Regions from separate parts of the Brevibacillus sp. 7WMA2 genome, predicted to be linked through region 1. Evidence: a T-box and tRNA genes for the amino acid it is inferred to sense, from the RefSeq annotation. Region 1 holds a T-box; the other holds one or more tRNA genes.

Region 1 (5,354 bases):
CAGATCCGATCAAAGCTGAGTTAGCGGGACTGCTGCATGATTACTGCAAATGCTGGGAGATTTCGCGGCTACGTGATTATCTTCTTCGTTATGATTTACCTCAGGATCTGCTCTCAGGGGATAAAGAATTATGGCATTCTTTTGTAGGAGCGATTGTGGTACAACAGGAGCTACAGATACAGGATGCTGAGATACTGCAAGCGATTCGTTATCATACAACAGGTCGTGAGAACATGTCCTTGCTGGAGAAGGTTGTTTGTCTGGCTGATTACATTGAACCCAATCGCAATTATCCTGGTGTAGAGGACATTAGGTGCCTAGCAGAGCAAGACTTGAATCAGGCGTTAGCACTTGCGCTCGGAGGAACAATACGGTTTTTAATTGAAAAAAAACAGCGGGTATATCCGCTCACTTTGCTTGCTTATAATGATCTTGTAATAGAATGAGGAGGCCTTTCATGGTACAATTAGACAATCAATTACTTCAACTAGCATATAAAGCGTGTGAAGATAAAAAAGCAGAAAATATTGTGGTGCTTGACATCCACACCATCTCAGTTATGGCAGACCGTTTTATCATTTGTCACGGTAACAATGAGCGTCAAGTACAGGCGATTGTTCGTGAAATTCGTGATCAGGTGCATAAAAATGGGTATAATATTCGTGGTATTGAAGGGGAAGAACAAGGTCGTTGGGTATTAGTTGACTGTGGAGATGTAGTTGTTCACGTTTTCCATAAAGAAGAACGCGACTTCTATAATCTTGAAAAACTATGGTCTGATGCACCTCGCGTCACTGTAGAAGTGTAGGAAAAGGCTATGTCATATACGCATTTAGCTACAGTCTACGATGCGTTGATGGCGGATACGCCTTATCAGGATTGGCTGGTTTGGGCGGAGGATTATTGGCAGCTACACGGTAAGCCACAGACAATTCTTGACTTGGGATGTGGTACAGGCAGTATTGCCATTCCTCTGGCCCAAAAAGGCTATCAGGTAACCGGTGTTGACTTATCGCCAGAGATGCTTGCAATTGCCTACGAAAAAATGAAGACAGCACATGTTGATATTAATTGGGTTGAACAAGATATGACAGAGCTCTCTGTCAGCCCGGTTGATTCGGTTATTTCCTTCTGTGATTGCCTTAGCTATATTACGGAAAAGGAAGCTGTGCAAGCTACGTTTCAGCGTGTGTACCAGCATCTAAAACCAGGTGGAACTTTCCTTTTTGATGTACATAGTCCTTATAAAATTCTCACCTTTTTTGGAAATAACACATTTACGCATGTAGATGAAGAGATCAATTACATCTGGCAATGCTATACGGATGAAGAGCGAATGGAAGTAGAGCATGATCTTACTTTCTTTATTCGGGTAGAAAATGGATGCTATCAAAAACGGGAAGAAACACAATACCAAAGAGCTTATCAGCCAACAGAGATTATTTTGTGGCTACGAGAGGCTGGCTTTGAAGAAATTAAGCTAACTGCTGATTTTGTGAATCTTCCTCCTGTTGCTGAAAGTGAACGGCTATTTTTTTCAGCCAAACGTCCTCATGATTGACATGTTCCGGTAAAAACGACTATAATCGATTCATATATGAACAAAGCGAAAATGAGGCCTAGTACAAAAGCTAGATCCGGCATAAGAGAGTTGACGGTAGGTGCGAGTCAACCCGATTCTTTTTGGAACTCCCCTCATTGCTTTTTTGCTGAAGACTTTCGTTGTGTAGGCAAAAGCGTCTGTCCACGTTACGGAAAAGGAAGGGAGTAGGGCACTGGGTAACATTTCATCATGTTAAACTGTTGCTTTGCTAACTAGGGTGGTACCGCGAGAAGAAAAACAACCTCTCGTCCCTAGCAGCTTTTTCGGCTGTTAGAGATGTGAGGTTTTTTGTGTGTCTTAGGGGCAAGACGGTTTTTTTGTCTGCTAATCATGAGACGCGGGTAACCTTTTAAACATGTTACCAATGTAAGAAGGATTTGTGAAAGAGTAGAAGGAGGATGTAGCAAATGTCTATGCCGTATAATCCACAAGAGCTGGAAGTCAAATGGCAGAAAAAATGGAACGAACAAAAAACAAACAAAACGGTGGAGGATTCCTCTAAGCCTAAATTTTACTGCCTTGAGCAATTTCCGTATCCATCTGGGCGTTTGCACATGGGCCATATGCGTGTATATTCAATCGGGGATGTTATTGCTCGTTTGAAGCGTATGAGTGGTTTTCAAGTATTGCACCCAATGGGCTGGGATGCATTTGGTTTGCCGGCTGAGAATGCTGCAGTTAAATTCGGAGCACAGCCAGCTAAATGGACATATGAAAATATTGATTTTATGAAAATGCAATTAAACCGTCTGGGTGTAAGTATTGACTGGAGTCGTGAAGTGGCGACTTGCTCCCCAGATTATTATAAATGGACGCAATGGCTATTTTTAACTTTCCTAGAACAAGGTCTTGCATATCGCAAACGTGCTTTTGTAAATTGGTGCCCAGAATGCTCAACCGTGCTTGCGAATGAGCAGGTAATTGATGGCTTATGCTGGCGCTGCGATTCAGAAGTAACGAAGAAGGATTTGGAACAGTGGTTCTTTAGTATTACTGATTATGCAGAACGTCTGTTGACGGATTTAGACAAATTGTCTGGTTGGCCGGAAAAAGTACGTACGATGCAAAAGAACTGGATTGGGAAAAGCGAAGGAGCTAATGTTACTTTCACAATTCCAGAGCTTAATGATGAGCAGGTAAAAGTATTTACAACTCGTCCTGACACGCTTTATGGTGTAAGTTATATGGTATTGGCACCGGAACATCCATTAGTACCAAAATTGATCGCTGGTAAAGAACAAGAAGCTTCTGTTCTTGCTTTTGTCGAAGAAATGAAGAAAGAAAGCGACATTACTCGTACAGCGACTGATGCTGAAAAAGTGGGCCTGTTCACAGGAGCATACGCGAAGCATCCTCTAACAGGAGAGCAAGTACCGATCTGGGTAGCCAACTATGTACTGCTTGATTACGGTACAGGTGCTGTAATGGGTGTGCCAGCCCATGATGAACGTGATTTTGCATTCGCGAAAAAGTATGATTTAGCGATTAAAGTAGTTATTAATCCGGAAAATCCAGAAATTCTAGCTGAGGAAATTGGTATCGATGCGCCTTATACAGAAGACGGCACCTTAATAAACTCTGCTCAATTTGATGGGATGCCAAACCGTGAAGCGATTAAAGCGATTGCTGATGTACTTGAACAGCAAGGTAAAGGCGGATTGTCTACCACTTATCGTCTTCGCGACTGGCTGGTTTCTCGACAACGCTATTGGGGCGCGCCAATTCCAATCATTTATTGCGATAGCTGTGGCGTAGTACCAGTACCAAAAGAACAACTGCCTGTGTTATTACCAGAAGATGTAGTTATCGATGGAAAACGGAATCCATTGACTAGCTCTGAGGAATTCATGAAAACCACGTGCCCAACATGTGGTGGAGCAGCAAAACGCGAGACGGATACAATGGATACCTTCATCGATTCTTCTTGGTATTATTTACGATATACTGATGCAAGCAACAAGGAACTGCCTTTCTCTAAAGAGAACGCAGACAAGTGGATGCAAGTCGATGAATACATTGGCGGTATTGAACACGCAATCCTGCACTTGTTGTATTCCCGATTCTTTACCAAAGTGCTACATGATGCAGGCATGCTGTCCTTCGACGAACCGTTCCGTAGCTTGTTAACACAAGGAATGGTATTAAAAGACGGGGCTAAAATGTCTAAATCAAAAGGCAATGTGGTAAGCCCAGACGAAATGATTGAGAAGTATGGAGCGGATACGGTTCGTTTGTTTATTCTGTTTGCGGCTCCACCTGAACGCGATCTAGACTGGACAGATACTGGAGTAGAAGGAAGCTTCCGTTTCTTGAATCGTGTATGGCGTTTGGTAGAAAGCAATCAAGAATTATTCCAAGCTTCTTATCAAGTAGCTGCGAATGATGATGCAGCCAAAGATTTGTACCGTACTACGCATCATACGATTAAGAAGGTAACAGAAGATATTGGTGAGCGTTATACCTTTAATACAGCGATCAGTACGATTATGGAGCTAGTTAATAAGATGTACAGCTACCCAGCAGAATCAGACCGCGGTACCTTTGCTTTTGCCATGGAGACTCTTATCATTCTGCTAGCACCAATCGCACCACATATCTCTGAGGAAATGTGGCAACAATTGATCGGTAAGACTAGTAGCATACACATGCAGGAATGGCCAACATTTGATCCTAAAGCATTGGTGCTGGATGAAGTAGAAATCGTAATCCAAATCAATGGTAAAGTACGTGACAAGATGGTAGTCGCTAACGGACTTAGCAAAGATGAGCTAGAGAAGCATGTACTTGCTCATGAAAAAGGAATTGCACTTATTGACGGTAAAACTGTTCGTAAGGTAATTGCTGTCCCAGGTAAACTGGTTAATATTGTAGTAGGTTAATCATCTGTTTCGTATTCGTGTAAAAAAGACAGCCTCTTCTCCTGATGCTAGAAATTAGCTATAGGAGGGGGGCTTTTTTCTTTTGCGAATTGTTGACACTCTTTTATTCTCCTATATGTTACCTATGTACATGGAATAAGTAGTACATATAAGTCATATTGAATTTTAGGTGAATAATCGAGGTCAATAAATCATCTGCCACATAATAAAGCCCCATGCTATTGGCGTAAGGATGAACGTAATAGGTTAAAACAGCCATGTCTATAAAATCTTTCTTTCATGATTCTTTCCAATACTGACTACCAATTTTCCAGCTGTTCCTTCAGTTCTCGTTGATCCTCTTCAAATTTCTTTTGTGTGATGCGGAATACATGATGAAATACCCCAGGTAGGGAACCTTGTAAAATTCGTAGCCCTTCTCCGGTAATTCCTCCTGGTACGCAGACACGCGCCTGTAGCTCTGGTAGGGTAAAATGTCCTTGTTTTAATAATTCAGCTACTCCAATTAGCATTTGGGTTGTCAAATGAACGGCTGTTTCGTGGGGTAGACCAGTTTCTTCTTCCGCAGACCGAATTATTTGTTGCAGTGTATAGCTGAGAAAGGCAGGTCCACAACTAGCGATATCTGCCGAGATTCGTAAAAATGGAGCTTGAATTTCCAAGGGGAGGCCGATATGTGATAGAAGGTGGAGTAAACGATCCTTTGACTCATCTGTGGCAGAACGACCGTATTCGAGCAAGATGAGTCCACTCAAAGCTTGATTAGTGATACTTGGAACTGCACGTATGACCTGACAAGGGACGAATTTTTCCAGGTCTTCTACTACTATGGGACTTGTAATTGTAACCAAGACCTGTTCGCCGGAAAGAGC
Region 2 (5,354 bases), 260 kb from region 1:
TGCTTGAGGGCGATTATGCAATCAAATTTGCACCTTTTTTGGAAAATGCCAAGCCTCATCCGAACGCCACGACTCTACGTATTCACCGTGAGCAACAAGATTATGTAGATGTTTCTCTGGAAAAATCCAAGCAAATCATTCTTCAATTCTCAAAAGACGGTAAACCAATTCGAGACAAAGGACCGGTCTTTTTATATTTCCCAGAAGATCTACAAGAAAACAAGCAACCCCTACATAACATTACAATGTTTGAAGTCCTGCTATAAGCAAAAAATAAGTGCCACCCTTCCATAGGGTGGCTATCTCGATTTGCCCGTTTTCTAGTTTATGTTTGTAAGTCTAATACCTACATAACTCAAGCACTTTGAAAAGAGAGTTTCCTACGCGCCATTTCAGCTTCTACCAAGAAAATAAAATCGGCATCGAGATGAAGGGCGACTGCACGTTGATATACTTCTATCAACATCGTATCACTTAAGTATCTCACGCTTGTCACCTCCCTTTTATTCTATACCGTATTGTATCAGCTATTAAAAAAACGAACAATCGTTCCGATATCCACAAGTGCTGTGGAAATCCTGTTGATAGCCTGTGGGGTAATTGTGCAAAAGACGTATAAATGTATATATACTCTTGTGGATTTCTTTTTTTGAATTATCCACAAATAATTACATATTGTCGAAAAATATAGATTTCATACAAAAAAAAGACGGCCGTAATGGCCGCCTCTCTTTCTATCCGAGTCACTTTTATGTTCGATATTCGCTTTTTGAGTATGAGACTAGTGCATGGAGACACGAATAATCTCGGTGACAACAACCATAGCGAAGACAGCAAACCCGAATGAACCAGTGAAGAATAACATGTGGCGAATTTTCTTTTTATCTTCCACCTTATGTCCCTCGCTTTCAACCAGAATTCCTACTCCGGTAGTATTATATATATCCATACGTATGAGGAGGCCATTTCGTTTCAATTTTTGTTTACTCTTCTATCTCTTTTTACCCCGAATTTCTGAGTTAAATCGACATCAGCGGAAAAAAATCCGCAAGCATTAGATAGCTACTCTCTTTGTTTGTATTGCCATTCTTTTATCCATTCGATACATATGCCAGCATACAAGTAGCCCGATTGCTAGACACCTAGCTATATCCCACGTCTGCAAGTAGATAGGATTCATCTCGCCCTCGATTTCGTATAAGAAGGGGCGGTATTCCAGTATTCCCACTGTGGGAAAGTGGCTGGGATTTACGGTAATGTGGACATGAACTGTATGGAAAAAGATTTTTGGGATGCAATTATAAAGGAGGAAACAACGATGGATAGAATGCTTGCAGATGAGATCATTTTAGTATTCAAAACACAATGGAAAGTTAGTGATGCAATGGGAATGAAGAATCTGACTCAATATCTTGGGGAACGGGCAGATTGGGTAAGGATTGCTAGTGGACAGGAGCCGCAGAATAAGTAATTTTTGTTTCATGAAAAGGAATAAATAATGATAATAAAAGAACAAACGTCCGAATTTAGGTTCGGACGTTTGTTTACGTAATGCTTATATTCAGAATCAAACCTAGGGTTTAACCTTGAATCCAATCTGTAACAGCTAAACTTGATCTTTTAGGAACCATAAATGTTCCGCTTCCAATATATCTTGAGCCAAAAATAGAGTCATCGTAAAGCTTGAAGAAAGTAGATTTATATACTGGGTATCCCACAACAATCCAAGTCTTTTTAGCAGGTATTGATTCATTTTGTACATTTACTGTTGTTGAAACACCTACAGTACTTCCTACCGAATACCCGAACTCTGCAGATACTACATCATTATAGCTTGCTCCGAATGTTGCATTAAGTTCTACACTTACATCTTCATTTGCTGATAAAGCGATTTCTGCCTTGCAAGAACCTGACTTTTTGTTACAAAAATATTTACCCCGGGCAATTTCGTCTGATCCATCTACATTTTTGGTTTTCTCTTTTTCAAAACGATATCCCCCAAGAGCTAATGTTTTATTTTTGTGTTCATTTCCGTGTTTTTGTTCCATTTCTGCAGGCGTATCAATTACTCGTATTGATCGTAACTTAGCTGTTTGAGAAGGTTTTTCCAAACCGTATTTTTTTACTAATTCTTCCTGGTTTTCAGGAGTTGCATAGATAACCTCATTAGTCTTAACTGGTTGCTCATTTAGGTAGACAAAATCTTCATTTGGTGTTTCATGTTTTTTCGCACTTACACCTGATAACCCTAACCCCGAAAAGACTGTTACAGATAATACCAAAAGTGTTGCTAATGAAGCAAGAGTCTTTTTTTTCATACTATCCTCCCCAACGATACTAATAAGCTAATATTAAAATATTAACATATTTTCTGGAATTTGGTTCGTTTTATGGACTTTTTAGGTTTACTATTTCTTGTTTCGAGAAAAACGTCTACATCTCTGGCTTACTTTTCAGACCTAGACGATGTGCTAACCACTTTGTCTTAGTTTTTGTTTTCTGATTCTTCTTGCATGATCACTGTCTCGATGGGAGTCACCCCATACTAACCTCCTAAGAGGTCTTCAATGAATAGCTGAACCACGGCTTTATAATTATTCCCCGTACTGGGCTTTGTAAAGTTTCCCGTACAACTTTATTCATATCGACCAACTAGCGTCTATGCTTCTGTAAGATTACGATGTACTCATCTAGTTGTTGGCTCAGTTGTAGTACGGTTGGGTGTAGAAATGAGCCTTTTTTGAAGTATAACTGTTCTAGTTCTTGGCGGAGGATTTCTATAAGCTTCTGTAGATCATCTTTCGATTGGGTATTTTCCATTTCACATTCCTTTATTTGAGTGATACAATTAATCCGAATAACAATTTTTGTTATTCATGATGGTGGGGCGTTCCAGTTAGTATGGCGACTAGGGAACGTCCCTTTGAGTTATAAGAAAAAATTCCAAACCCTCCTTTCTTCCTCCTGTGGATTATTTTACCATACCTTTTCGATATTTGATGTGGAATAAAAAATTTGAAACGTTCTTCAAATTCCGACAATAAATCACAAAATTTTCACAAAAAAAAGACGCTAATTAATAGCGCCTTGAAAAATCATGGTTATAGTCAAACCTCTTCCTATAATTTACAGTGACAGCGTATTAAGTACAATTCGAAAGTTTCTGAACAAAAAAGAACGCCAGCCACGAAGAACGAGATTAGACCTTAATCATTTAGCTGTTCTCAACCTGACCTCATCTTATGTTAGAAAAATGCGTTGATATTTCGGAATAATTCGGATATTGACAGGTATAGCCCGTTTGGTTTAAAATAGATTTTGTCAGTTGCGAGGCGCGCTTTTGTAGAGTCTAATCCGTAATAGTGCGATAGTCCAACGTTATAGCCTAACGGTTGCCAGAACGATCTATTACAGGACGTCAATAAAGACGCGGTCACAACGCTAGAAAACGCACTAATTTTGCGGTCATGGCGGAATTGGCAGACGCGCTAGATTCAGGTTCTAGTGGTGGCAACACCGTGGAGGTTCAAGTCCTCTTGTCCGCACCAATCATATATGCGGGTGTAGTTCAATGGTAGAACTCCAGCCTTCCAAGCTGGTCGCGTGGGTTCGATTCCCATCACCCGCTCCATACAATATAACCATCGTAAAAGACCTTGTTAACAAGGTCTTTTTTATTTTTATCTGTTACCTACTTTTTTCATAACTATACCTAGTGAGAGCAAATTGGGGACTAATAAAAAGTAATTGCAACAATGAATGTTTGATATTTTAGAACGATAGGTATAGCGATGGTGGGGTCAATATTGAAAGCCAAATGGAGCCTTTTTCCAACCTTCATGCATAATAACAGGAAAAAAATGCAAAGGTAAGGAGGAACTTGTTACGGAGAAAGGTTGTTGGGATATGGATCAAATTCTGATCGCCAGAAGCACCTTTGGTATGACGATGGGCTTTCATATTATTTTTGCTTCGCTTGGCGTTGGCTTGCCGTTAATGATTTTAATCGCAGAGCTGTTGTATCAGCGCACAAAGGACGCCGACTATTCCCTAATGGCAAAGCGCTGGACCAAAGGACAGGCCATTTTACTTGGAATCGCTATTCCCTCTGGAACGATCTCAGGTGTGCAATTATCCTTACTATGGCCCGGTTTTATGGAAGTCGTCGGCAAGGTTATCTCTCTCCCCTTCCAAATTGAAATCTTTGCTTTTTTTTTAGAAGCCTTGTTTTTATCTATTTATGTATATGCAGCACACCGTCTCTCTCCCAAAATGCGAATTGTAAGTGTACTACTTGTTTTAATTGGGGCCACTGCTTCCGCTGTGCTCATTACCAATGTTCACGCCTTTGAAGGGACTCCGACCGGCTTTCATTTGGTCAATGGAGAAGTGGTTGACGTCGACCCTTGGAAAGCATTTTTTAACCCTAGCTTTTTTGTTACAGCCGGGCATGTCGTTGTTTCCGCCTATATGACAGGTGCGTTTGTCATTGCATCGATCGCGGCCTATAAAATGCTGAAGGTCAATAAAACGTCTCGTGAATATGCCTTTCATCAAAAAGCCTTATTAATGGGGCTGGTCATCGGTGGTACATTTTCCTTACTGACAGGGATCAATGGACATGATTCTGCTCAGCATTTGCATCAATATCAACCAGAAAAATTGGCCGCGGCAGAGGGTTTATTTGAGACACAGTCCCATGCTCCTCTTGTTATCGGTGGAATCACGGATGAGGCGACACAGCAAGTAAAATATGGACTTGAAATTCCTTGGGTGCTAAGTGTGCTAGCGGGAAATACACCAAATGAGGTGGTCGTAGGGCTAAATGATTTCCCGCGGGACGAATGGCCTCCACTCTTTGTCCATACCCTCTTTAATTTTATGGTGTTGGTTGGTGGTGCACTCATTTTTGTTGGTTTTATCGGTTTTGTTTGGAAAAAATGGCTCAAGCATTCTCATTATCCTCGATGGGTATTGTGGATTTTTGTCCTAAGTGGACCTTTATCTATGCTAGGTATTGAGGCTGGCTGGATTTTCGCATGTACCGGCCGTCAGCCTTGGATTTTATATCGTGTGATGAAAACAGCAGATGCTACTACCCAGTCACAGGGCTTAGGTGCGCTATTTCTGTTATTCTTAGGAATCTATCTGTTCATGGCTATCGCAACAATCCTAGTCTTCCGTTATTATTTCCGCCGACATCCCATCAGCTTGGAGGGAGAAGCATGAGTGATACCATTATTGCAGTTACCATGCTGTGGGGGTTCGTCTTTATCTATTCGGTCGCTGCTTCCATCGACTTTGGTGCGGGCTTTTGGTCTATGATTTATCGGGATCGCGATCAGACCAAAGCA

What was found. A T-box is a leader RNA that pairs with one kind of tRNA and senses whether it is charged. The one in region 1 lies ahead of leuS (leucine--tRNA ligase), so its partner is inferred to be a tRNA-Leu.
Region 2: it encodes a tRNA-Leu, which carries the amino acid that the T-box ahead of leuS (leucine--tRNA ligase) is inferred to sense. The anticodon was not compared.

What each region holds. Positions count from the first base shown of each region.
Region 1 covers NZ_CP048799.1:5,234,103-5,239,456, forward strand. The annotation lists gene yqeK (bis(5'-nucleosyl)-tetraphosphatase (symmetrical) YqeK) at 1-446, shown strand, start outside; gene rsfS (ribosome silencing factor) at 458-808, shown strand; gene GOP56_RS22620 (class I SAM-dependent DNA methyltransferase) at 818-1,561, shown strand; T-box leader at 1,601-1,859, shown strand; gene leuS (leucine--tRNA ligase) at 2,011-4,482, shown strand; gene comER (late competence protein ComER) at 4,782-5,354, opposite strand, start outside.
Region 2 covers NZ_CP048799.1:139,066-144,419, reverse strand. The annotation lists gene GOP56_RS00775 (hypothetical protein) at 1-266, shown strand, start outside; gene GOP56_RS00770 (sporulation histidine kinase inhibitor Sda) at 356-487, opposite strand; gene GOP56_RS00765 (hypothetical protein) at 782-976, opposite strand; gene GOP56_RS00760 (hypothetical protein) at 1,319-1,471, shown strand; gene GOP56_RS00755 (hypothetical protein) at 1,581-2,318, opposite strand; gene GOP56_RS00750 (aspartyl-phosphate phosphatase Spo0E family protein) at 2,653-2,820, opposite strand; tRNA gene GOP56_RS00745 (tRNA-Leu) at 3,462-3,548, shown strand; tRNA gene GOP56_RS00740 (tRNA-Gly) at 3,558-3,631, shown strand; gene GOP56_RS00735 (cytochrome ubiquinol oxidase subunit I) at 3,907-5,229, shown strand; gene GOP56_RS00730 (cytochrome d ubiquinol oxidase subunit II) at 5,226-5,354, shown strand, end outside.